Linked DNA regions of Parabacteroides timonensis. The protein of the gene in region 2 interacts with the protein of the main gene of each other region in a pairwise test. Links are inferred from orthologs where the notes say so. Each region holds a gene or a part of one and is shown on either strand. Other genes may lie near its edges.

Region 1 (11,032 bases), on a different replicon or contig from region 2:
AGCGGTATCCACTCCCGAAGCCTATTCACTGGTCACACCGGCAGCCCCGGCTCTATCTCTTAAAGAGATTATAAACAGGCCCGTTTCCGAATGGAAAAAGTTAATGATAAATGATTTTGAACAAAGCGTATTCACCAAACATCCGGTTATCGGACAAATCAAAGAAACGCTTTACCAAGCGGGGGCCGTATATGCATCTATGTCTGGGTCCGGCTCTTCCGTATTCGGACTGTTTGAAAATCCGACTCACCTGAAGGAGCAGTTTTCCGGTTGCTTTGTCTGGGAGGGGCAATTAACATGAATAAAATAGCCGGTTTCTTCGATGCCCTGGCCGATCGCTGGGATGAACTTTGTTATCATGATCCCGAAAAGATCACTTATATACTGGAACACACCACCTTGCATAAAGGGCTGAAGATATTAGATGTGGGATGCGGAACAGGTATACTGGAACAATATCTGCTTACTTATTCCCCTGCCCATATCACAGGAATAGATATTTCTCCCCGGATGATCGAGCAGGCCCGCAATAAATATGCGGTGGATACGGTCGATTTCCGCTGTATGGATGTGATGGATCTGAAAGATGAACAGTTCGACTTCATCATAGCCTACAGTGTATTTCCTCATTTTGAACAGCCGGAAAAACTGATCGCCCATCTGACCGGATTGCTTGTTCCCGGTGGTGAACTCGTGATCTGCCATAGCGAAGGACGCGAATCGATCAACGGCCACCACAATAAACAAGCCAACCGGATTTCATTCGGTCTGCCTCCCGTACGGGAAGTGGCCGCAATGATGGAACCGTTCTTCCATATACAGGATATGGAAGATACCGATAATCTTTACCTGGTCAGCGGCATACGCAATCAATAAACACAAGTTATATGAATAAATGTACCTACTTTCTCTCTGCAATGCTTTTCTCCGCCTTTACCTTACAGGCGGCAGAGGATATAAAAGTAATGCAGTTCCTGCACGCCGGTCCTATCCCGGTGAACAAACCGATCATGGCCGACAGCTTGAATGTGAACGGTAAACCTTTTGAGATAAAGAATCTGCTCAAATCGACTGTACCCTTCGACCGAGCTTTGTCGAATGCAACTGTTCTGGATGCCGATACAGCCGGAATAATCCGTTTCAAAGCTCCGGAAAAGGGATATGCACTTCACCTTTTCTCGTTCTATCTAAACAGTGACCGGTACACAAAAGGGACACTGGAAGTTTCCGGTCCCGGTTCGTTCGACGTATATGTAAACAACAAGCCGGTAAGTGCCACTTCCGAGTTAACGATGGAACCCCACCGGTACGAAGTAGTGATCAAATACCTGACAGCAGAAAACGACACCTGTCCTCCTACCTTAAAAGCGATCTATAAAAGCGGTGAAAAGGCCGAAGTCATCGCATCCCTCAACCCGGAGAAACGTTATACTTCGCGCGACGTCCTGGAAGGAACAAACTTCCGTGGAGCCAGCGTTTCACCCAACGGTAAATATGTATTGGTCAAATACTATACCCGCCTGGAAGGTGGCAAAAGTGAATCTTTCGCCCAATTGCGCGATGCTTCAACCGGACGTATCCTCTTGCAGGATAAAGGATTTATAATGGAAGCCAGCTGGATGCCGACAAGCAATAAGATGTATTTCACACGTACAGCCTCAACAGGAAAAGAGCTGGTTGCCGTCGATCCCGCCACTATGCAGGAAGAAATACTGGCAAACAATCTGCCGGAAGGTAGTTTCAGCTTCACACCTGACGAAAAAAGCCTCCTTTTCACCATACAGGAAGAAGGCCCGAAGGATGGTCCCGACATGCTCCGTATCCTCGAACCCAACGACCGTCTGCCGGGTTTTCGCAACCGTTACTTTATCTGGCGGTACGACCTGCAGTCCGGTTTGTACGAACAGCTGACATTCGGGCACAACAGCACTTACATCAACGACATAAGTCCGGATAGCCGTTACCTGCTGTTCAGTACCAGCGAACAGGATTACACCTCTTTGCCTTTCTCCAGCAATTCCCTTTATAAACTCGACTTACAGACAATGGCGGTCGACACTATTTGGGAAAAGGCCAAATACGTAAATGGCGGTTCTTTCTCTCCCGACGGGAAACAATTATTGGTCAGTGGTTCGGGAAATGCTTTCGGTGGAATCGGATTAAATATTAAGGAAGGACAAATATCAAATACATACGACGGACAGTTATTCCTCTATGATCCGGTCACCCGGAAAGCGACAGCCCTGACCAAAGACTTCGATCCGAACGTAACAAGTGCCGTCTGGAACAAATATGACGGTCAGATCTATATGCTGACGGAAGATCAGGATTACCTACGTATTTATACCTGCAATCCTTCAAACGGAAAAATCAAGCAACTGAATACTTCTGAGGATGTGGTCTATAACTATTCATTAGCGGAAATGGCCCCAGTCATGTACTATTACGGACAAAGCGTTTCCAACGCCAATAGACTGTATGCCTTTGATTTAAAAAACGGGAAGAGCCGCCTGATCTATGACCTGTCTGCCGAAAAGCTGAAAGACATCAAGCTGGGAGAAGTACACGACTGGAACTTCACCTCTGCCGAAGGTTCAACTATCCAGGGACGGTATTACCTGCCACCGAACTTCGATCCGTCAAAGAAATATCCGATGATCGTTTACTATTACGGTGGAACATCCCCGACAAACCGTGCTTTAGAGTTCAGCTACTCCATGCACATGTACGCAGCATTAGGGTACGTTGTCTACACGCTTAATCCGAGCGGGACAACCGGTTTCGGACAAGAATTTGCCGCCCGCCACGTTAATGCCTGGGGAAAAGTAACAGCCGAAGAAATTATCCGCGGTACGGAATTATTCTGTAAAGAACATTCCTTCGTAAATCCGAAAAAGATTGGTTGCGCAGGAGCCAGTTACGGTGGTTTTATGACACAATATCTGCAAACACGTACCGATCTGTTTGCGGCAGCAGTTAGCCATGCCGGTATCAGTGCCCTGAGTAGTTACTGGGGAGAAGGTTATTGGGGATATGGCTATTGCTCGGTTGCCAATACAGGGACTTATCCGTGGAATAATCCGGAGTTCTTTACCAAACAGAGTCCGTTGTTCAATGCCGATAAGATAAAGACCCCGCTCCTGCTGCTTCATGGTAATGCGGACACCAATGTCCCTATCGGTGAAAGTATTCAGATGTTCCTGGCATTAAAAATGCTTGGTAAAACAGTCGAATTTATCCAGGTAGACGGTGAAAACCACGGAGTTGTCGACTATAAGAAACGTCTTGAATGGCAGAATACGATCTTCAGTTGGTTCGCCAAATGGTTGAAGGATGAACCGGAATGGTGGGATGCGATGTATCCGGAAAGAAATTTATAATAGATAAAACACCATATACGAAGAAAGGGAGTGCCGGTAGACCGGTCACTCCTTTCTTCGTATATAATATTAAGAAACTGCTTATTTAATATGCGGATTTAATGTATGCCACAAATGAATTTCAGGGATAATACCCATACCGATCACTTCGTCACGTAATTTACTCAGGTGTACATAACTTTCCGCCAGTTCTGCATTTTCTTTCGGCGTACCTTCTACTTCTTTATAAAAAATACCGTCTTTGGTAATTTCTGTTTCCATAGCCATCATGATATGATCGAATTTACCGGTATGCACATAAGTTCCGGCAGGCCAACGGAAGGATTCACCACCCATAGCGGCACGGATCATTTCGATTGACAGGTAAGACGGACTCTGGAAAGAAGAACGGCCACGAAGTTCGATGATACGTTTTCCACCTTGTATCACTTTTACCTTCAGGTCTTCCCACTGTTCGTCAGTCAGTTCGGGAGTTCCGATCAGATCCAGTAACGGTTTGCCATCGACAGTTGCAGTAGATGCAAAAACAGCCATTTGTTCGCCATGTCCTCCATAGGTACGACATCCTTTCACCAGGTTTTGACGGATACCGAAATGTTGTGCCAGTGCTGTTTGCAGACGTGTACTGTCCAAAGCAGCCAACGTACTTACCTGTGAAGGTTTCAGGCCGGAATATAACAAGGTAATCAATCCGGTAATATCGGCCGGGTTAAAGATCACTACCACATGCTTTACATCCGGGCAATAAGAGCGTATATCTTTACCGAACTGGGCTGCAATTTCGGCATTACCTTTCAGCAAATCTTCGCGGGTCATACCTGCTTTACGGGCTGCACCGCCGGATGAAACGACATATTTAGCACCTCTTAATGCCTCGCTGATATCAGAAGTGTAAGTAATATTGGCATATTCAAATCCGGATTGAAACATTTCTTCCGCTACACCTTCCAGGGCCGGAGCAAAAGGATCATAAAGACAAATATTAGAGGTTAACCCCATCATTAAAGCTGTTTGGGCCATGTTAGAACCGATCATACCTGCTGCACCTACAATGGTTAGCTTTTCGTCTGTTAATGCTTTCATACTGTATTGTTTTTAATAATTGTGTTTGTCAGGATAACACATATCTTATTGATAATGTTTGCTGTTTCACTTATATTTTTCTTTTCGGTTACAAAGGTAAAGGATCCTTTTTTTATATACCAATCATTAAATTCTATCCCCTATAAGCTAAAGTTATACCCCAAATGTCTACCTTTGCAACATGAAAACTTTCAGACCTGACGCCTGGTTGCCTACAACTAAAAAAGAAGTTGAAGCACGTGGATGGGATTATATAGATGTAATTCTTTTTAGTGGGGATGCTTACGTAGATCATCCCTCGTTTGGTGCTGCCGTTATCGGACGTACACTCGAGGCTATGGGGCTTCGTGTCGCGATCGTACCGCAGCCGGACTGGCGTGGAGATTATCGGGATTTCAAAAAGCTGGGAGTTCCACGTCTCTTCTTCGGTGTATCCCCCGGTGCGATGGATTCGATGATTAATCATTACACAGCCAACAAACGGTTACGTAGCGACGATGCATACACACCGGATCGCCGAGCAGGTATGCGACCGGATTACCCAAGCATAGTCTATACCAAAATATTAAAAGAACTCTATCCTGATATACCTGTCGTACTCGGTGGTATCGAGGCCTCTTTACGCCGGTTGACACATTACGATTACTGGCAGGACAAGCTTCGACCCGGTATCCTGGTAGATAGCCCGGCCGATCTATTGATTTACGGAATGGGAGAATTACCGATGAACGAATTGGTTACGCGCTTACAGGCCGGAGAACCGTTCTACGAACTGAAAGATATTCGTCAGACTGCTTACCTGACTGATAAAGAAGAGAAAAAGCCCGATGACATCGTACTTTTCTCACATGAGGAATGTTTGTCCGACAAACTGAAACAGGCCAAAAACTTCCGGCATATCGAAGAAGAATCAAATAAATATAATGCATCCCGTATCCTCCAGCAGGTGGGGAAACAGACAATTGTCGTCAACCCTCCTTTCCCTCCCATGACGGAAACAGAAGTGGATGCCTCATTCGATTTGCCTTATACCCGCCTGCCACATCCTAAATACAAAGGGAAAACGATACCGGCATTCGAGATGATCAAATTCTCCGTAAATATGCACCGGGGATGTTTTGGGGGCTGTGCCTTCTGTACGATCTCTGCACATCAGGGAAAGTTTATTGCTTCCCGAAGTAAAGAGTCTATCCTGAAAGAAGTAAAAGCAATTACAGAAATGCCCGATTTCAAAGGTAACCTGAGCGACCTGGGAGGTCCTTCGGCTAATATGTACAAGATGAAAGGCAAGGATCAGAGTATCTGTGCCAAATGCAAAAAGCCGTCCTGTATCTCACCTGTTATATGCAAAAACCTGAATGCAGACCATACTCCGCTACTGGATATCTACAAGGCTGTTGACCGGCTGCCCGGTATCAAACGATCGTTTATCGGCAGTGGAGTACGCTACGACCTTCTTTTGCATCGTTATGACGATGAAATCGTGAATAAGTCAGCACAAAGTTACACGGAAGAGTTGATCGCCCGGCACGTATCCGGACGTCTGAAGGTAGCTCCCGAACATACGGAAGATAACGTACTGAAAATGATGCGTAAGCCGTCTTTCGAACAATTCGGACAATTCAAGAAGATATTCGATCGCGTCAATAAACAATACGGACTCAACCAACAGTTAATACCGTATTTTATTTCCAGCCATCCGGGATGTACGGATATAGACATGGCCAATCTGGCTATCGAAACAAAAAAGCTGCATTTCCAACTGGAACAGGTACAGGACTTCACTCCTACACCTATGACACTGGCTACGGAAATGTATTACACCGGTTATCATCCCTATACCCTGGAGAAAGTATATACTGCACGTACCAAGGAGCAGAAACTGGCACAACGGCAATTCTTTTTCTGGTATAAACCGGAATTCCGCCGGCAAATAACCTTGGCATTACAGAAGATGGGAAAGAAAGATTTACTTAACAAATTATTCGGAAGGTAGTACCCTAAATAAAATAAGGGTCTTTTGAAATGTTAAGACCAGACTTTTAAAAACAAAATAAGGGACTTTTGAATTCAAAAGTCCCTTATTTTTTCAACTATGATTATCAAGCCTTTACAGCAATCACTTCAATCTCTACCAAACCATTCTTCGGCAATGTTTTTACGGCTACGGCAGAGCGAGCCGGGAAAGTTCCTTCAAACTGTGAAGCATATACTTCATTCATTGCTACGAAATCGCCCATATCGGCAAGGAATACGGTTGTTTTCACCACATCGTCGATATCGTATCCTGCTTCTGTCAGGATAGCCTTAACGTTCTTGAAAGCCTGTGCTGTCTGTTCCTTCACAGCACCTTCCACGAAGTTGCCTGTTGCCGGATCGATACCCAGCTGGCCGGAAGCAAATAACATATTTCCTACTTGTACTGCCTGGCTGTAAGGGCCTATTGCGGCAGGTGCATTTGTTGTTGCAATAACTTTTTTCATTGTGTTTATCTATTAGTTGTTTTGTTCTTCATTCATACGCTGACGCACTACCTCATAAATAAGGATAGAACTTGCCACCGACACGTTGAGTGAACCGATCGTCCCGAACTGAGGAATCTTCACCATGCTGTCGCAGATACGCAGGTTATCCATCGAAACACCTGTATCTTCCGCTCCCATTACGATAGCAACGGGACCCTCATATTTGATAGCTGTATAGTTCTCGTATGCTTTCTCGCTAGCAGCATATACTTTCACTCCGCTTGCCTGCAGGAAACGGATCGCTTCCGAAATGCTTTTCTCTTTACAAACGGGTAATACATGCAGGGCTCCGGCAGATGTCTTGATCGCATCAGCATTGACAGTGACGCTTCCTTTTGCCGGAATAACAATAGCATCGACTCCTGCACATTCGCAAGTACGGGCTATCGCTCCGAAATTGCGGACATCGGTAACGCCGTCCAAAAGTACGATGAAAGGGCTTTTTCCCTGCTCATAAACAAAAGGTATAATATCTTCCAGACGCTGATAAGTCACAGCCGGAATAAAAGCGATCACTCCCTGGTGATTTTTCCGGGTCAAACGATCGAGACGCTCTGCCGGTACACGTTGAACAGGAATCTCACGTCCTTTCAGTACTTCAAACAGTTCACGGGACAACTCCCCCTGCAACTCGCGCTTTATAAGAATTTTATCTATTTCCTTATCGGCCTGGATAGCCTCTATCACGGCACGTATGCCGAATACCATTTCGTTCTCTTTCATCAAATATATATTAACTGTATTCTTTCAATTGAATGCGAATGCAAATATACAAACATTATTTACTGTTTTGCCGTTCCTTCACGCCTTGAATAAGAAATAATATTCCGGTTATGATAAGGGCTGAAGAAAGGCCCGTATAAAAAACAGAAATAAAGGAGTCAGGCAATAAACGGGAATGACGGATTCCTACACCGAAAGTGATCATAAAAATCATCACAATCCAACCTTTGACATCAAAGAAAGAGAAAGGACAATTTTTTTCTCCCTTTCGGGCAATACGTTCGCTATGCTTCCTGAATAGACGTAGAAACACAAAATTAAGGAACAACAAAAATACGATAACTGCTTCTCCCACCTTAAGCACCGAGTAATGGGCATCATGCATCCATGTAAGAATTCCGATCCGTAGAATATTAATTCCGGCTATGATCCATACACAACCGGCTATTAATAATAATATGTGCTTATTGACTCTGAACATCCGTCTACTTTTACCGACTTTCAGCTTCTGCGATACACTTCAGAACGCTTACTTTCCTGTCGTTTGTTATCTTTCTTTTCTTTTTCCTTACGGTTTTTGTCACGATCTTTCCTGTTGTCGGAATTTTTATCCTTATTATACCGGTCGTTCTTCGGTCTGGAAGGTCTGTCGTAATGCTGGTTATGATCGGGACGGTTATTTTTATCCGGACGCCATTGACCGTTGTTATGGTTAGGACGGTCGGGACGATGTTCGGGATGACCGGGGCGATCATATTTACCCGGGTACCATTTACCATCATCAAAACGTCCATTCCATCGTCCGTTAGTATATTCCCACTGGTTATGCCAGTAATGATCCTCATAACGCCAGCAAACATTCGACGGGCGATATTCCGGATAATGAGGGTTGTTATACCAACCCTGATAATCATGAATACGCTGCGGACGTTCGCGAACGAAACGAACATACAGGCGGAACTGTGAAGGAGAAAGAACGCGTTGCAACTTACGGTCGCGTTCCATACGCAGATTGAATATTTTCTTGGCAGACTGATCCCAGTAACGGTAATGTTTACGGGCCTCTTTCTCTATCTTCTGACCGTATTTATGAACGATATTGTGATAATCGGCAGCTTGTCGTCCATTCAGACGCATGGCCTGTTCCATCCAAAGGCAACTCTGGCAATGTGGTTCATTCCAACCAAAACTGATCCAAAACTGAGCTCGTCCCGGCAAACTACACAACAAAATCAACAAACATATAAAGCTAATCCGTTTCATGACTTTTAGTTTTTAGTTAGTAATTACTACTATGACCAATTCCGGATGAAATGGTTTAACAGGCAAAATCACCGTTTCACCTTCAATAACTCTTTCGCATTGGCAATCGAAGCCCCTGTCAGGGAGGCACCGCTCAACATACGAGCCACTTCCTTTATGCGCTCATCTTTGTTCAGTTTCTTGATACGGGTAATCGTACGTTCTGTCGTATCTTCCTTATAGACAAAGAAATGCTCTTTACCTTTTGCTGCGATCTGTGGTAGATGCGTAATGGTGATCACCTGCATTTTTGCACCCAGTTCCTGCATAATATCCCCCATTTTATCGGCAATATCCCCGGAAACTCCTGTATCCACTTCATCAAAAATAATTGCAGGAAGGGCAGTAAAACCGGCAATCATTGCCTTTATGCATAACATCAGGCGGGAAATCTCACCACCGGATGCCGTTTGTGCCACCGGTTGCAGTTCACCGCTCTTATTGGCAGAGAAGAGAAAGCGGATATCGTCCATTCCATCGCTTTCAGGTTCGGGACGGGAAACGAAATCGACGGCAAACTGTACATTAGGCATTCCCAACGGAATGACCATCTCCACCAATTGGGAGGCGATCGCACGGGAGGCAATCTTACGCTGCTCGCTCAATACGGCAGCCTGTTGAAGCAGTTCCTGGTGAGAAATATCCAACTGTCCCTTTATCGCTTCGATCTGTTCATCGAACGAATCGATATCACGTAGTTGCTCTGTATATTTATCCTGTATGGCAATCAGTTCCTCTACGGTAGAAACACGATGTTTCTGCTCCAACGTATAAAGCGTATTCAGACGTTCGTTCACCCAGTCCAGGCGTTCAGGGCTGAACTCCACATCTTCTTTCAGGACATCGGTTTCGGAAGCCAGATCATTCAGGTCGATATAAGCCGACCGCAAACGTTCGGCAATCTCTTTCGCTTTAGGATAATAACGTTCCAAAGAGTCGGCAGTAGAAAGCGCCTCTTTTATCAAGCGGACACTCCCCTGTTCCTCACCATTCAGTAACTCGGTTATCTTATATAATGAACCTTTGATATCTTCAGCATGCGACAATGTTTCCAACTCCTGTTCCAGTTCTTCTTGTTCACCGGCAACCAAACGAGCCTCCGTCAGTTGCTCCAGCTGGAAACGAATATAATCTTCTTCCTGTCGGTTCTGATCGGCTTTCTCCGTCACCTCCCTCAATTCCCTTTTCAGAGACTGGTAACGCTGGTACTCCTTACGATACAGGATCAACAGAATCTCGTTCTCCGCCATTACATCGATCACTTTCAACTGAAAACGATTATCGCCCAACAACAAGTTCTGATGCTGCGAGTGGATATCGATCAGACGGCTGCCTAACTCCTTCATCACATTCAGAGAAACAGGCGAGTCATTTACGAAGGCGCGCGATTTACCGGAAGCAAATAATTCCCGGCGAAGAATACATATCTCCGGATCATACTCCAGATCATTTGTATGGAAAAACTCTTCCAACTGGTATTTGGAAACATCAAAAGTCGCCTCGATCACACATTTGTCGGAGCCATTCTTTATGCTCTTTCCATCTGCACGCTGACCGAGAACCAATGATAATGCCCCTAAAATAATAGACTTTCCGGCTCCCGTTTCACCAGTTATCACCGAAAAGCCGTTATCGAACTGAATATCCAGACTATCTATTAAGACAAAATTCTGTATAAATAAAGATTTCAGCATAGTTCATTTTTATTTTTTAAGTGCCTCCAAACGGGTGGTCATTGCCGGATAGAGATTAGAAAGCAGCTTATATCCTTCCTGTTTCTCCGTTGTAGTCGCTTTAGAATAGATAGCAACGATTTCATCCAGTTTAGCATCGGCAAACATCTGTAACAGGACAGAGTTCGGTCGGGTTTTCTTCAACTCCTCCATAACCGGCAACAGAGAGATAATTGTCGTACGGCCACGATCAGGATTAGCTGCCATTTCATCGAGTCCTTTGCGATGATAGTTGTACCACATATCACGGAAAGCCTCAGAAGTGTTATCCGTCAGAGCAGTAGCA
Region 2 (11,080 bases):
GAGCACGGTCTGTCGCTTTCAAGTTCATATAGACCGGAACGCCACCCAGGTCGTCTGCATCGACAATCCCCATCAGGTTGGAGAAACGGAATAGGACTTCTTTATCCAGGTTATCATAAGGGGTGATGTTTACCTCATAGTGAGTCGTTTCTTTGGTTATAATACCGGTGAACAGATTGGTCAATGCTTTTTCCTGTTCTTCCAACTGCTGGATAACCAGCTTCATAGCTTCACCGTCGGGAGGTAGATTATCCGCGTCTCCGGTTAATATATTCAAGCGGCTTTCACGGATACGATAGATCTGTTTGGCTGCAACTTCAGCTTGTCTGGCAGTCGATCCGGCCATAAGTAATTCTTCTGAGAATACGGATGCATCGGTCACTTTAACCGGTGCTTGTCCATTTTTCTTGATCGTTTCGAGTTCTGACTCTTCAGGAGTGTATTCGGCATTGATGGAACATAATAATCCTTCTTCTGTCAGATAAGCGTACGGAGCTACTGTCCCGCTTTTAAATTCAACGATATAAGTATTGTCAGGATCAGGTATTCCCTTGTTGACAAGCGATACTTTTCCTAACTCATAATATACTTTATCTTCTGTTATTGCATCTTTTACTCCGAGGTATTTTTCTGCATATTTGTAATAAGGCCCGGCTTTGCAGGTGACCTTTGTTACTTCCGAATCAACGATTAGTTGTGTTTTCGGTAATGAATAGGTAATACCGAAATTATTAGCTTTGACGGCATTTTTCTTTACCACTTTGGTTTGAGCCATGAGCGGCAAGCTAAACAAAAGACATGCTATTGTGATCAGATTTTTCATATCCAAACAAATTATTTTATCTCAATTATGATTGTACAAAACTAGGAAATATTTTGTTAGAAACCAACCGTAAAGTGTTCTTTTAGTCTTTTGTAATGCAGATGATACGTTTGATTTGTAGTATCTTGGTCAAGTAAGAGAGGTTTATATAGAGCATAGTTAAAGTTTTGATTAGCCAGAGCAACTTGTGAAAGGAAAAGGAGATCGAGATATGAAGGTTGGTTAAATTATCCTCACAAATTGCTCTAAAAACATAAATTTCAGTACGATGCAAAGTTATTCGATAACAAATGAGCCTGTTAAGGTTCCATAGTTATGGATTAAACTTAATGTATATTCTCCACTCTGAACGCTCAAAGGTATTGTATAACTTTGCGGAGTCGATACAGTTATATTTTCTTCATAGACTACCGCGCCTGTATTGTCTGTTACTTTAACGGTCAGATTGCTCAAGGGGTGAATGAATTCGATCGTCAAATCTGTTCCTTCAATGGATGCTGTTGGAGGTGCAGGAATAATAGAGCGAATATCTGTCTGTCCCCATTTCCCTTTAGTCGGAATTCTGTCTGCATATATAGACTGAGCACAGAACACTCCACAAATAACTAAAAATAAAGTTGCGATTAACCGTTTCATAATTCTATAAATTTAATTACCAGTTGATAAAATTGAAATTGCTCTGGCAAAATTATAATTCCTCTTTAAATCACAACTATATTTTTGTTGACAAAATTGTGACAATGTATAAGCTATTGTAAATCAGAGATAAGTGAGTCGAACTTCTCGGCGTTTTCGGCTTCTTTGGTTAGCTTTTTGTATAATCTTCTACGGCATTGGGACACTCCAGAGCTTGTAATGTTCATAAGTATGGCTATCTTTTTTACAGGAATATTGACTTTAACGAGATAGCAGATACGCAATTCTTCCTGGGATATTCGTGAGCAAAGCTCTAAGAGGCGACTGTTGAAATTGGGATAAGTAGCATCGATCAACATAAAAAGTTCAGACCATTCACTCTCGCTCAGTTTCTCCTCGGTTTGATGGATTTTTGTATATAAGGTAGATCTTTTCAGATCTTGTTCTAGTAGTTGCATCGTATCGTGCTTTAATGAAATTTGTCTGTTTTCCATTTCAAGCATTAATTTTCTGGTTTCAAACAATTGTCTTTTTACTTCGCTGATTGTTTCTTGACCGGATGTAAGCTCTTGTTCTAACAAAGATATTTTCCTTTTGTTATCCTCTATGTATTGTAAACTTTGTTTATACAACTTCTCCTTTAAATCTATTAATCTTTTCTTTTTCTGTTGTTCTCTTTTAAAGAAGAAGAAAAAGGTAATTAACAGAGCTGTAATGATAATTAATATCTGATAGATTATAATCATCCTTTTTGTTGCTTCTTGTTCATATTTGTTTTTTTCATCGGCTATGCGCTGATAATTAAACATGCTTTGCGCTATCCTGATATTTTCAAAATGCGAATCGTTCTCAATAGAATCTCTTAATTGTTCATATTTGTTCCAGTATTTCAGATAGTTTTTAAAATCAAGTTTTTGTTTTTCTATTTGAGCAAGAAAATATAAACTTCCTGCTTGTGTATATGTTACAGGGCTTTGCAGACTATAATTTAAATAATATTGAGCAGAGTCATATTGAGCTGTATTGAAATAGTATTCACCTAAGTTAAGATATAAGGGATGAACTAGTTTAGGGTTACCACATGATTGAATCGCAGCTTTAATATAATTGTATGCTTTTTGATATTCCCCTTTTTTGAGATATAAGCTGCCCAAATCGTTTTGAAGAGAGAAAATACTTTGAGGTGTGGCTATTTTTATTGCTTGTTCATAATAATAAATAGCACTGTCCGGTTGATGGGTTTCTGTGAATACACGTGCGATATTACGTAGAGCGAAAGGCATATTCGTAGAATCGTTTGTTTTTTTCAAAAGAGTCAGAGTCTTTTTGTAAAGTGGCAAAGCCATTTCATAAATATCCTGATAACTATAAAGGGTTCCAAGGTTATTATTTACCTTGACAAGTAGTTCCGGTTGATTGAGACTCTCTCCTAAAGCAAGTGCCTTTAAATAATATTGTTGAGCTTGTAAAGCATCTTGCATATCTGAATACACACGTCCTGCGTAGTAGTAAGATAAAGCCAGAGATAATAAATCATTATGTTTCTCATAATAATTTGTGGCTATCATAATTAATGAATCCGAGTCATGTATGTAGTAGTTTTTATCCAGTGCCTGAGTAAGTAGCAGGCAATAGGCGGCATATTCTTTTTCAGATAGTTTTTCAGGAGAGGTTATATTATCGAGTATGGCTAATGAACTGTCGGAAGCTATTTCCATTAACGACCTGGCCTTATCGAGCTCAGTTGAAACAGAAGTTCTGTTGGAACATGAAACTAAGCATAATAAGCTAATTACAAATGATATTTGTAAAATAATATTTCCCGGTTTATTTATCATCTCTCCTTTTCTTATAGATCTCGAATATACAGCTTTTTTTGAAAAAGAAGGTTAGTGGTGTTTATAATAATTTGCTGAAAATGTGGCAAGGGAAATGAAACTTGATTTTTACAGTGGGGGTATTAGCTTCGTTACTAAAATACGGCAACCTGTTTCTACTGAACAGAAACAGGCTGGCCATATAAGTTATTCACTAATCCTGGAATTAATTTATTTAATCTGTTTGAATGCTTTTCCCAGCATATCCGTAATATCCCCAGCTATCATACTTTCTTCTGAGCGGTAAACTGAGGCCAGGTCTCCAGCTGTGCCATGCAGGAATACACCAGCAACGGCAGCTGTTTCGGGTTCGGCTCCCTGAGCTAACAGACCGAGAATAATACCGGTTAGAACATCGCCGCTACCGGCCGTGGCCATACCCGGGTTACCGCAACTGTTGAAGTAAACGTTTCCGGTAGCCGTACAGATAGCAGTATAAGTCCCTTTGAGGATAACACAGAGCTTATGCTCGGTGGCAAATGCCTGTGCCTTTTTCAGTCGTTCGTACATTGTATTACTTTCTCCTGCGATACGGTCGAACTCTTTGGGATGCGGAGTCAGGATGCTTCTCGGCGGAATACGGTTCAACAGGTCTTTATTGGAAGCAAGCAGGTTAAGAGCATCGGCATCGAGGACGACAGGTTTCTCGGTTGTTTGGAGCAAACGTTCCAGTGCCGCCGCCGATTCCAGGTGTTGTCCCAGGCCGGGGCCGACACCGATTGCCGAATAAGGAGCTATTTCCGGTACTGTTGTGAAGTAGTCCTGATGCGGATCGAAGCTGACCATTGCTTCCGGGAAAGCAGCCTGCATGATCACCTCCCCACGTTGCGGGATATGTACGGTTAGTAATCCGGTACCGCTTCTCAGGCAGGAACGGGCTGCCAGTAAAGCAGCTCCCATCTTGCCTTTACTTCCGGCGATGAGTAATGCATGACCGTAGGTTCCCTTATGGGAGAACTTTTCACGAGGTTGCAATACTTCGGCTATATCCTCTTCGGTAACCATCATATATGGAGTGGAAGTATTGTCGACAATATCGGGATGGATACCTATATCCAATACTTTCCATTCGCCGACATATTGCGCATTCTCCGGGAAGAAGAAGGCCAGTTTCGGGAAACCGAACGTAAGCGTCAGGCTGGCTCTTATGATAGAGTCCGGATCATTTGTCTGGTTGTTCTCACCGAATAGTCCCGAAGGAATATCGATCGATACGACGGTAGCCTCCGACTGGTTTATATATTTCACCATTGCAGCAAAACCTCCGGTAATCGGGCGATTCAGGCCTGATCCGAACAAACCGTCGATTACGACATCGCGGTCGGTCAGTACAGGCGGGACAAAGTCGGCAATAACTTCCGTGAATTCTACTTTTTCCAGCCCGAGTATCCGCTGCTTATTCATTTCGCAATCGAAAGAAAGATGTTCGGTCGGGTTGAACAGGTAGGTCTCTACCTTATAACACTCGTCTTTCAATAGACGTGCGATGGCAAGTGCATCCGCCCCGTTGTTCCCTTGTCCGGCAAAGACGATGATACGTGTTTGCTTGGAATAACGGCGGCAAAATTCATGTACAAATACAGTAGAGGCGCGTTCGACGAGATCGATAGAACTGATCGGTTCGTTTTGAATGGTGTATTGATCGAGTTCTTTAACTTTGTCTGTTGGAAATATCTTTATCATAATTGTCGGATATCTAATGTTTATTCTGCATACAAATGTATAACAAACTTTGCTATGTTGTAGCTACTTATTCCAAAAAGGGGAGAAGGCATTTACTCCGGTCAGGGAAAAGTAAGCAGGAAACGGCTTCCCTGCCCGGCTTCGGAAATAACGGTGAGGTTACCTTTATGCATGTGCATGATCTGCCTGGAAATACTGAGTCCGATGCCTGAACCTGTTGGTTTGGTGGTGAAGAACGGGATGAAGATACGTTCCTGCACATCCGCCGGGATGCCTGTCCCGTTGTCACTGACCTGGATATATGTTTTCCCTTCCGCATTGATCCCGGCCGACAGTTCAATCGATGGCTCACTGCAATTCTGAGTGGCGTCGACGGCGTTTCGAATCAGGTTGATCAGTATCTGTTCGATCATAGCTTTATCCGCAATGATCTGCAAATGGGAGGTTGCGGGAAGTATCTTGACGATATCCGATTTCTCTTTGAATAATACGGCGGCACTGTTCAGCAGGCTATCGACGGTAATGATTTCGACGACAGGTGCGGGAAGTCCTGTCACTTTTCTATAATTCTCTACAAAACGGACCAGCCCGCTGCTTCTCCGGAAAATCGTATCGACTGCCTGGTTTACCTCTTCCCGGTCTTCTTCATTGTTATCCCCGGATACCTGTTTGTTTTTCAATAGTTCGGACAAAGATACGATCGGAGTCATGGAGTTCATGATTTCGTGTGTGAGCACCCGTATCAGTTTCTGCCATGCTTCCGTTTCCTTGTTCTCCAAAACGGAGCGGATGTTTTTCATGCTTACGACAGTCAACGGCTTACCCAGTACCACAAACGACATGGCCGACAGGATCAGTTGTGAATACTCTTCTTTCCGGCGGACTTGCAGGATGGAAAGCTCTCCCGGATGCAAAATACGCAGGCGGGCAGGAAGTTCCGGGTGATAGACGGCCAGGTCGTCTACCGTTTCGGCAAAGTTCAGTCCCGTTTGTATCCTGGCTGCCTGGTTCATCCATTCTATCTTCCCTGTTTCGGAGGAGTAGACCAGGACCGAAAGGTCGATATGATTCGCTAAAGCCTGGAAGTATTGCAACTGGCTTTCCTTCTGTTGCAGGTTCTTTTTATAATGCTGCAACGCTTCCTCCATCGCATCGATCAACTCTTGTGGCAAAGCCTCCGGCTTGTTTGCCGGCGGGATACCGGAAGACAGGAAGTCGGAATAACGGACAGACCAGATAAATTGCCGGAACAGACGGTCGCTTTTCCCCATCAGGCGGAAAAGGTAATATACTTCAATCAGTATGACGCCCATGACAACAAATGCAGAGATATAAAACTTCCCGGTGACCAGGAAGGCAAATACCAGGCAGGTGGTCACCAGCAAAAGGATCAGTCCGGCAGCCTTTTTCGAATACTGTTTCATAGTCCGTATTTTTCGAGTCGCCTATATAAAGATGTACGCGTAATACCCAATAGCTCGGCTGTCTGTGTCATATTGCCGGAACAATGACGCAACGCATCCTGTATGGTATTTTTTTCCAGCTCTTCGAGATTGAACTTTTCCTCTTTCTCCTGAGAGGATCGAGCCGGTATGCGGAGCATGAAGTCATCGTATTGTAACTGTTTACGGTCGGAAAGGATCACGGCACGTTCGATGACATGTTGCAGTTCACGCACGTTCCCCGGCCAGTGATACTGCTTCAGAAGTTGACGCGCTTCCTGAGAGAAACCTTCGATCTCCTTCTTATATTTATGGCAATAGTGCCGCAGGAAATGGTTGGCCAGGAGAGAGACGTCGTTTCCCCTTTCACGTAATGGAGGAATGATAATTTCGATTGTATTGATGCGATAAAGCAAGTCCTGACGGAAACTCCCGTCCTGTACGGCGGCGTGCAGGTCGGTATTTGTGGCACATATCAGGCGGACATCGATCTGAGTCTCCCGGGTCGATCCGATCCGATTGATCTTTTGCTGTTCGATAACGGTGAGCAGCTTCGACTGGAGGGTAAGCGGCAGGTTCCCGATCTCGTTCAGAAACAGTGTGCCGCCCGATGCAATCTCGAAGCGGCCCGCTTTGCTTTTTCCGGCATCGGTAAAGGCTCCTTTTTCGTATCCGAACAATTCGCTTTCGAACAGGTTATGAGGAATACTACCCAAGTCGATCGGGATGAAAGCCTCCTGGCTACGGGACGATTGTTTATGCAACGTGTAGGCAATCAGGTCTTTTCCCGTGCCGTTTTCGCCGAGCAGGAGGATGTTGGCATCCGTATTCTTTACTTTTTCCAGGGTATTGAATACGCTCTTCATGGCAGGCGAGTCGCCGATCAGCTCTATTTCCGGCTCTGTGGTGGTAAGAACAGACTTTTGTTCCTTCAGTGCTTGTACTTCCGTTCGCCGCAGGCTGAGTTCGAGGGCCGACGAGACAGTGGCCAGCATCTTCTCATTCTGCCAGGGTTTCGGAATAAAGTCGGTGGCCCCGGCTTTGATAGCTCGCACGGCTTTCTCTGTATCCGAATAGGCTGTGATAAGTATGACTACCGTGTCGGGCGAAATTTCCCGGATACGTTCCAGCCAGTAAAAGCCTTCTTTCCCGCTGACGGCATCGGCCGTGAAGTTCATATCGAGCAGGATAACGTCGTATTTGGTTCTTGATACCAGGGAGTTGATCTCTTTCGGGTCGGTACAGGTTGTAATGCTTTCCACCCGTGGGCGAAGCAGCATTTTCAGGGTGAAGAGGATATCTTCGTTATCATCTATTACCAGTATTTTTCCTTGTCGTACAGCCATAGCCTTGTTCTTCGTATATTATAGAGTCCCCCAAACTTAGGTAAAATTTCCGGATAGCCGGCATATTAGTCCGAACTATCCGAACTTTTAATAAATTACTCCCTGATGTTTACTGGTGATCCCGTAAGTCTTCGGTGCAGTGCATACAGGAAAAACATTTTGCCACTGCCTTGGCAGAGCTTTGCCACCCTATTGGCAGAACTCTGCCATGCCGATGGCAAGACTCTGCCAATAGGATGGCAAAACATATTGTCCCTGGCAGACAACGAATACCTACGTGATATCTGCACGATCTGTAATAGAATCGTGCGGAATTGTATGGGAAGTGTACGATATCGTACGGTTGCTGCTTATTGGAGGATGCTTATATGTTTAGTATTTAGTGTTTTATGAAACTGGCATGGATATTGAATGTTTCTAATCAAATAGTGGCAAATATAAAAGAAATAACCATGTTTAAACATTACATCAAAGTAGCCATCCGCCAGGTTAAACGGAGCTTTCTGTTTTCCTCCATCAACATATTAGGATTTGTGTTGGGGATGACGGCTGCTTTCCTTATCTACTTATGGATTGTGGATGAACTGACGTTTGAGGATTTCAATAAGAACGGCGATTATATCTACCGGGTGATCCGGGAAGAGCAAACCGCTAACGGTCAGGTGCCTTCTACAGTCACTCCGCTTAGTGAGACGTTCCGGAAAGAATATCCGAAGGTGGAGAACGCGACCTTTATAAAGTACGGTGGTAAATACGACATTCGTACAAAAGAGGTGGCCATAGATGTTAACTATGCATTTGTCGATACGACTTTCTTTGATGTATTCACTTTCCCCGTTGTGGCAGGCGATCCGTCCCTGCTGAAGAAAGATCCGCAACAGATCGTGCTGTCGGAAGAGACGGCCGGGAAACTGTTCGGTAAAACATCGGCTATAGGGAAAGAAGTCGAGTGTAAATCGAGTAATAAATATTATAAGGTAGCTGCTGTCCTGAAAGTTCCGCGCAAAAGCCATATCCAGTTTGAGGTATTAGGTAGCTGGGATGCTTATAAATGGCCGGGAATAGAGGATGAAGTCTGGAGCTTTTCAGAAAGAATGCATATCTTTATCCAACTGAAGAAAGGGAATACATTGACGGATGCAGACCGGTTGGCCATGCGCGATCTCTGGATGAAGCATTCGCAATGGGGGAAGCCCCTGGCGTTCCAGCCGTTGAAAGATATTCATCTGCACACACCTTTCAAGGAACCCAACGATGTATTCAACCACGGAAATATGCAACAGATTTACCTCTTTGCTGTGTTGGCTATCCTGATCGTCTTTATGGGGGCGTTTAACTTTATGACGTTGTCTACGGCTCGTGCATCCATGCGCTCCAAGGAGATCGGCGTCAGGAAGGTGACCGGGGCAAAAAAGAAAAAGCTGATTATGCAGTTCCTGTCGGAAAGTCTGGTACAGGCTTTTATCTCGTTGCTACTGGCATTGGCACTGACGGAATTATTGTTACCCTTTTTCAATATGTTTGTCGGAAAGGATATTGCTTTGCAGTTCAATTGGCAGACTTTGTTGTTTGTATTGTTCGGTATTGTCAGTGTAGGTTGTCTGGCCGGGGCTTTCCCTGCTTTCTATATGTCGTCGTTCAGTCCGTTATTGGCTTTCAAAGGAGGGCAGGCAGCCGGTAAGAAGGGGACATTGATTAAGGGACTGGTTTGTGTACAGTTCGTGATTGCAATAACCATGATCGTTTGTACGACTGTCATATTCAAGCAACTTCATTATCTGCAAAATGCCGATCTGGGGTTGGATAAAGAACATCTGATCGAAGTGGATGTTGTGGACTGGCGCCGGGGAGCGGACGGCTTTAAACAGGAGATACTTAAAAATCCGTATGTAAAGAGCGTAGCGTTGGGTGTGGAGATCACAAACTATCTGCAAGGGTATGGCTTTGAACAAGGTATGTTCAGCTGGGAAGATGAGAACGGAAAAACGGACTCGGTGAAGATGGTCGGAATGGTCGGAGATAGCGACTTTATCTCTGCTTTGGGACTGACTTTGCTGAAAGGGGAAACTTTTGGAGCGAATCCCGACCATTACTGGGATGGTTCCTATGCAAAGGAGTCGCCGATCGTTATCAATGAAACGGCATGGAAGATACTGAAGGTCGAGAATCCAGTCGGCATGTTGCTGACGGGCGGGGGCATCGGTATCCGTAACTCCAGGGTCGTAGGTGTTGTGAAAGACTTTAACTTCCAGCCCTTGAGGGAAAAGATAAAACCGGCATTCTTCTATTATACGGTTCAGCTGTTTAATTATATGTATATCCGGATCTCGGCAGAGAACCAGGTAGAGACGTTGAAGTTCCTGAAAGAGAAATATGAGGAAGCACGTCCGGATATGCTCTTCAACTACCGTTTCCTGACGGATGTGTTGAGTGATAGTTATACCCGTGAACGACAGCAAAGCCAGATGTTCCTGATCTTTACGGTGCTGGCGATTATCGTTGCCATGATGGGAGTATTTGGATTGGTTGCCCTTTCTACGGTACAGCGGACAAAAGAGATAGGTGTCCGCAAGGTGAATGGGGCACATTCCGACCGGATCGTAAAGATGTTTTGCCGTGAATATATGATTTGGGTGGGTGTTGCTTTCGTGATCTCTTGTCCGCTAGCCTACTTGTTTATGTTGGAATGGTTGAGCAATTTTGCCTATCAGACTGCGATCAGTTGGTGGCTTTTCCCGTTGGCCGGCGGCATAATACTGCTGATAACCATATTGACAGTCATAGCCCAGACCTGGCGTGCCGCTTCCAGGAATCCGGTGGAATCTTTACGGTATGAATAAAATAACAAATAAACGATAACGATATGTTGAAGCATTATGTAAAAGTAACCCTTCGCTTGATAAAGAGAAGTTTCCTGTTCTCGTCCATCAATATGCTGGGTTTTGTACTGGGGATGACGGCCGCTTTCCTGATTTACCTCTGGATCGTGGATGAACTGACTTTCGAGAATTTCCATAAGAACGGTGATTCCATCTACCGTGTGGTCGCCGTAAACCGGGAAGACGGAGGACTGGTCAAAGAATCGGCTTATACGGTAGCACCCTTAAGCAAAGCATTCCGCGAAGATTTCCCGCAAGTGGAGAATGCAACCTTTGTGCTTAATTTCGGTACGTTGAACCTGCATTCGGGAGCTAACCTGATCGAAGCCAAATATACATATATAGATACTACTTTCTTTGATGTATTCAGTTTCCCGATCCTGTCCGGCGATCC

What was found.
Region 1: the proteins of BQ7394_RS05665 (region 2) and rlmB interact in binary tests that used the Escherichia coli proteins (3 or more experiments, as listed by UniProt). The link is inferred for Parabacteroides timonensis from one-to-one orthologs.

Annotation. Positions count from the first base shown.
Region 1 is NZ_LT669941.1:1,056,457-1,067,488, forward strand. Bases 5,836-8,723 are described here. They hold rlmB (23S rRNA (guanosine(2251)-2'-O)-methyltransferase RlmB), read right to left. Parts: upstream 7,712-8,723; coding sequence 6,959-7,711; downstream 5,836-6,958. Other genes in these bases: BQ7394_RS11890 (YgiQ family radical SAM protein), read left to right, coding at 5,836-6,459; BQ7394_RS11895 (RidA family protein), read right to left, coding at 6,566-6,946; BQ7394_RS26285 (hypothetical protein), read right to left, coding at 7,767-8,192; BQ7394_RS11910 (hypothetical protein), read right to left, coding at 8,213-8,723. Outside these bases: ispE (4-(cytidine 5'-diphospho)-2-C-methyl-D-erythritol kinase), read left to right, coding at 1-301; BQ7394_RS11875 (class I SAM-dependent methyltransferase), read left to right, coding at 298-876; BQ7394_RS11880 (S9 family peptidase), read left to right, coding at 888-3,380; BQ7394_RS11885 (malate dehydrogenase), read right to left, coding at 3,462-4,463; more of BQ7394_RS11890, read left to right, coding at 4,645-5,835; more of BQ7394_RS11910, read right to left, coding at 8,724-8,974; DNA repair protein RecN, read right to left, coding at 9,043-10,707; type IX secretion system protein PorD, read right to left, coding at 10,717-11,032. UniProt on the Escherichia coli protein: Specifically methylates the ribose of guanosine 2251 in 23S rRNA.
Region 2 is NZ_LT669940.1:1,285,986-1,297,065, forward strand. What follows is about bases 2,764-5,699. They hold BQ7394_RS05665 (NAD(P)H-hydrate dehydratase), read right to left. Parts: upstream 5,020-5,699; coding sequence 3,508-5,019; downstream 2,764-3,507. Other genes in these bases: BQ7394_RS05660 (tetratricopeptide repeat protein), read right to left, coding at 2,764-3,297; BQ7394_RS05670 (sensor histidine kinase), read right to left, coding at 5,121-5,699. Outside these bases: BQ7394_RS05650 (DUF4831 family protein), read right to left, coding at 1-823; BQ7394_RS05655 (DUF3244 domain-containing protein), read right to left, coding at 1,100-1,459; more of BQ7394_RS05660, read right to left, coding at 1,573-2,763; more of BQ7394_RS05670, read right to left, coding at 5,700-6,443; BQ7394_RS05675 (sigma-54-dependent transcriptional regulator), read right to left, coding at 6,440-7,807; BQ7394_RS05680 (ABC transporter permease), read left to right, coding at 8,260-10,647; BQ7394_RS05685 (ABC transporter permease), read left to right, coding at 10,671-11,080. UniProt on the Escherichia coli protein: Bifunctional enzyme that catalyzes the epimerization of the S- and R-forms of NAD(P)HX and the dehydration of the S-form of NAD(P)HX at the expense of ADP, which is converted to AMP.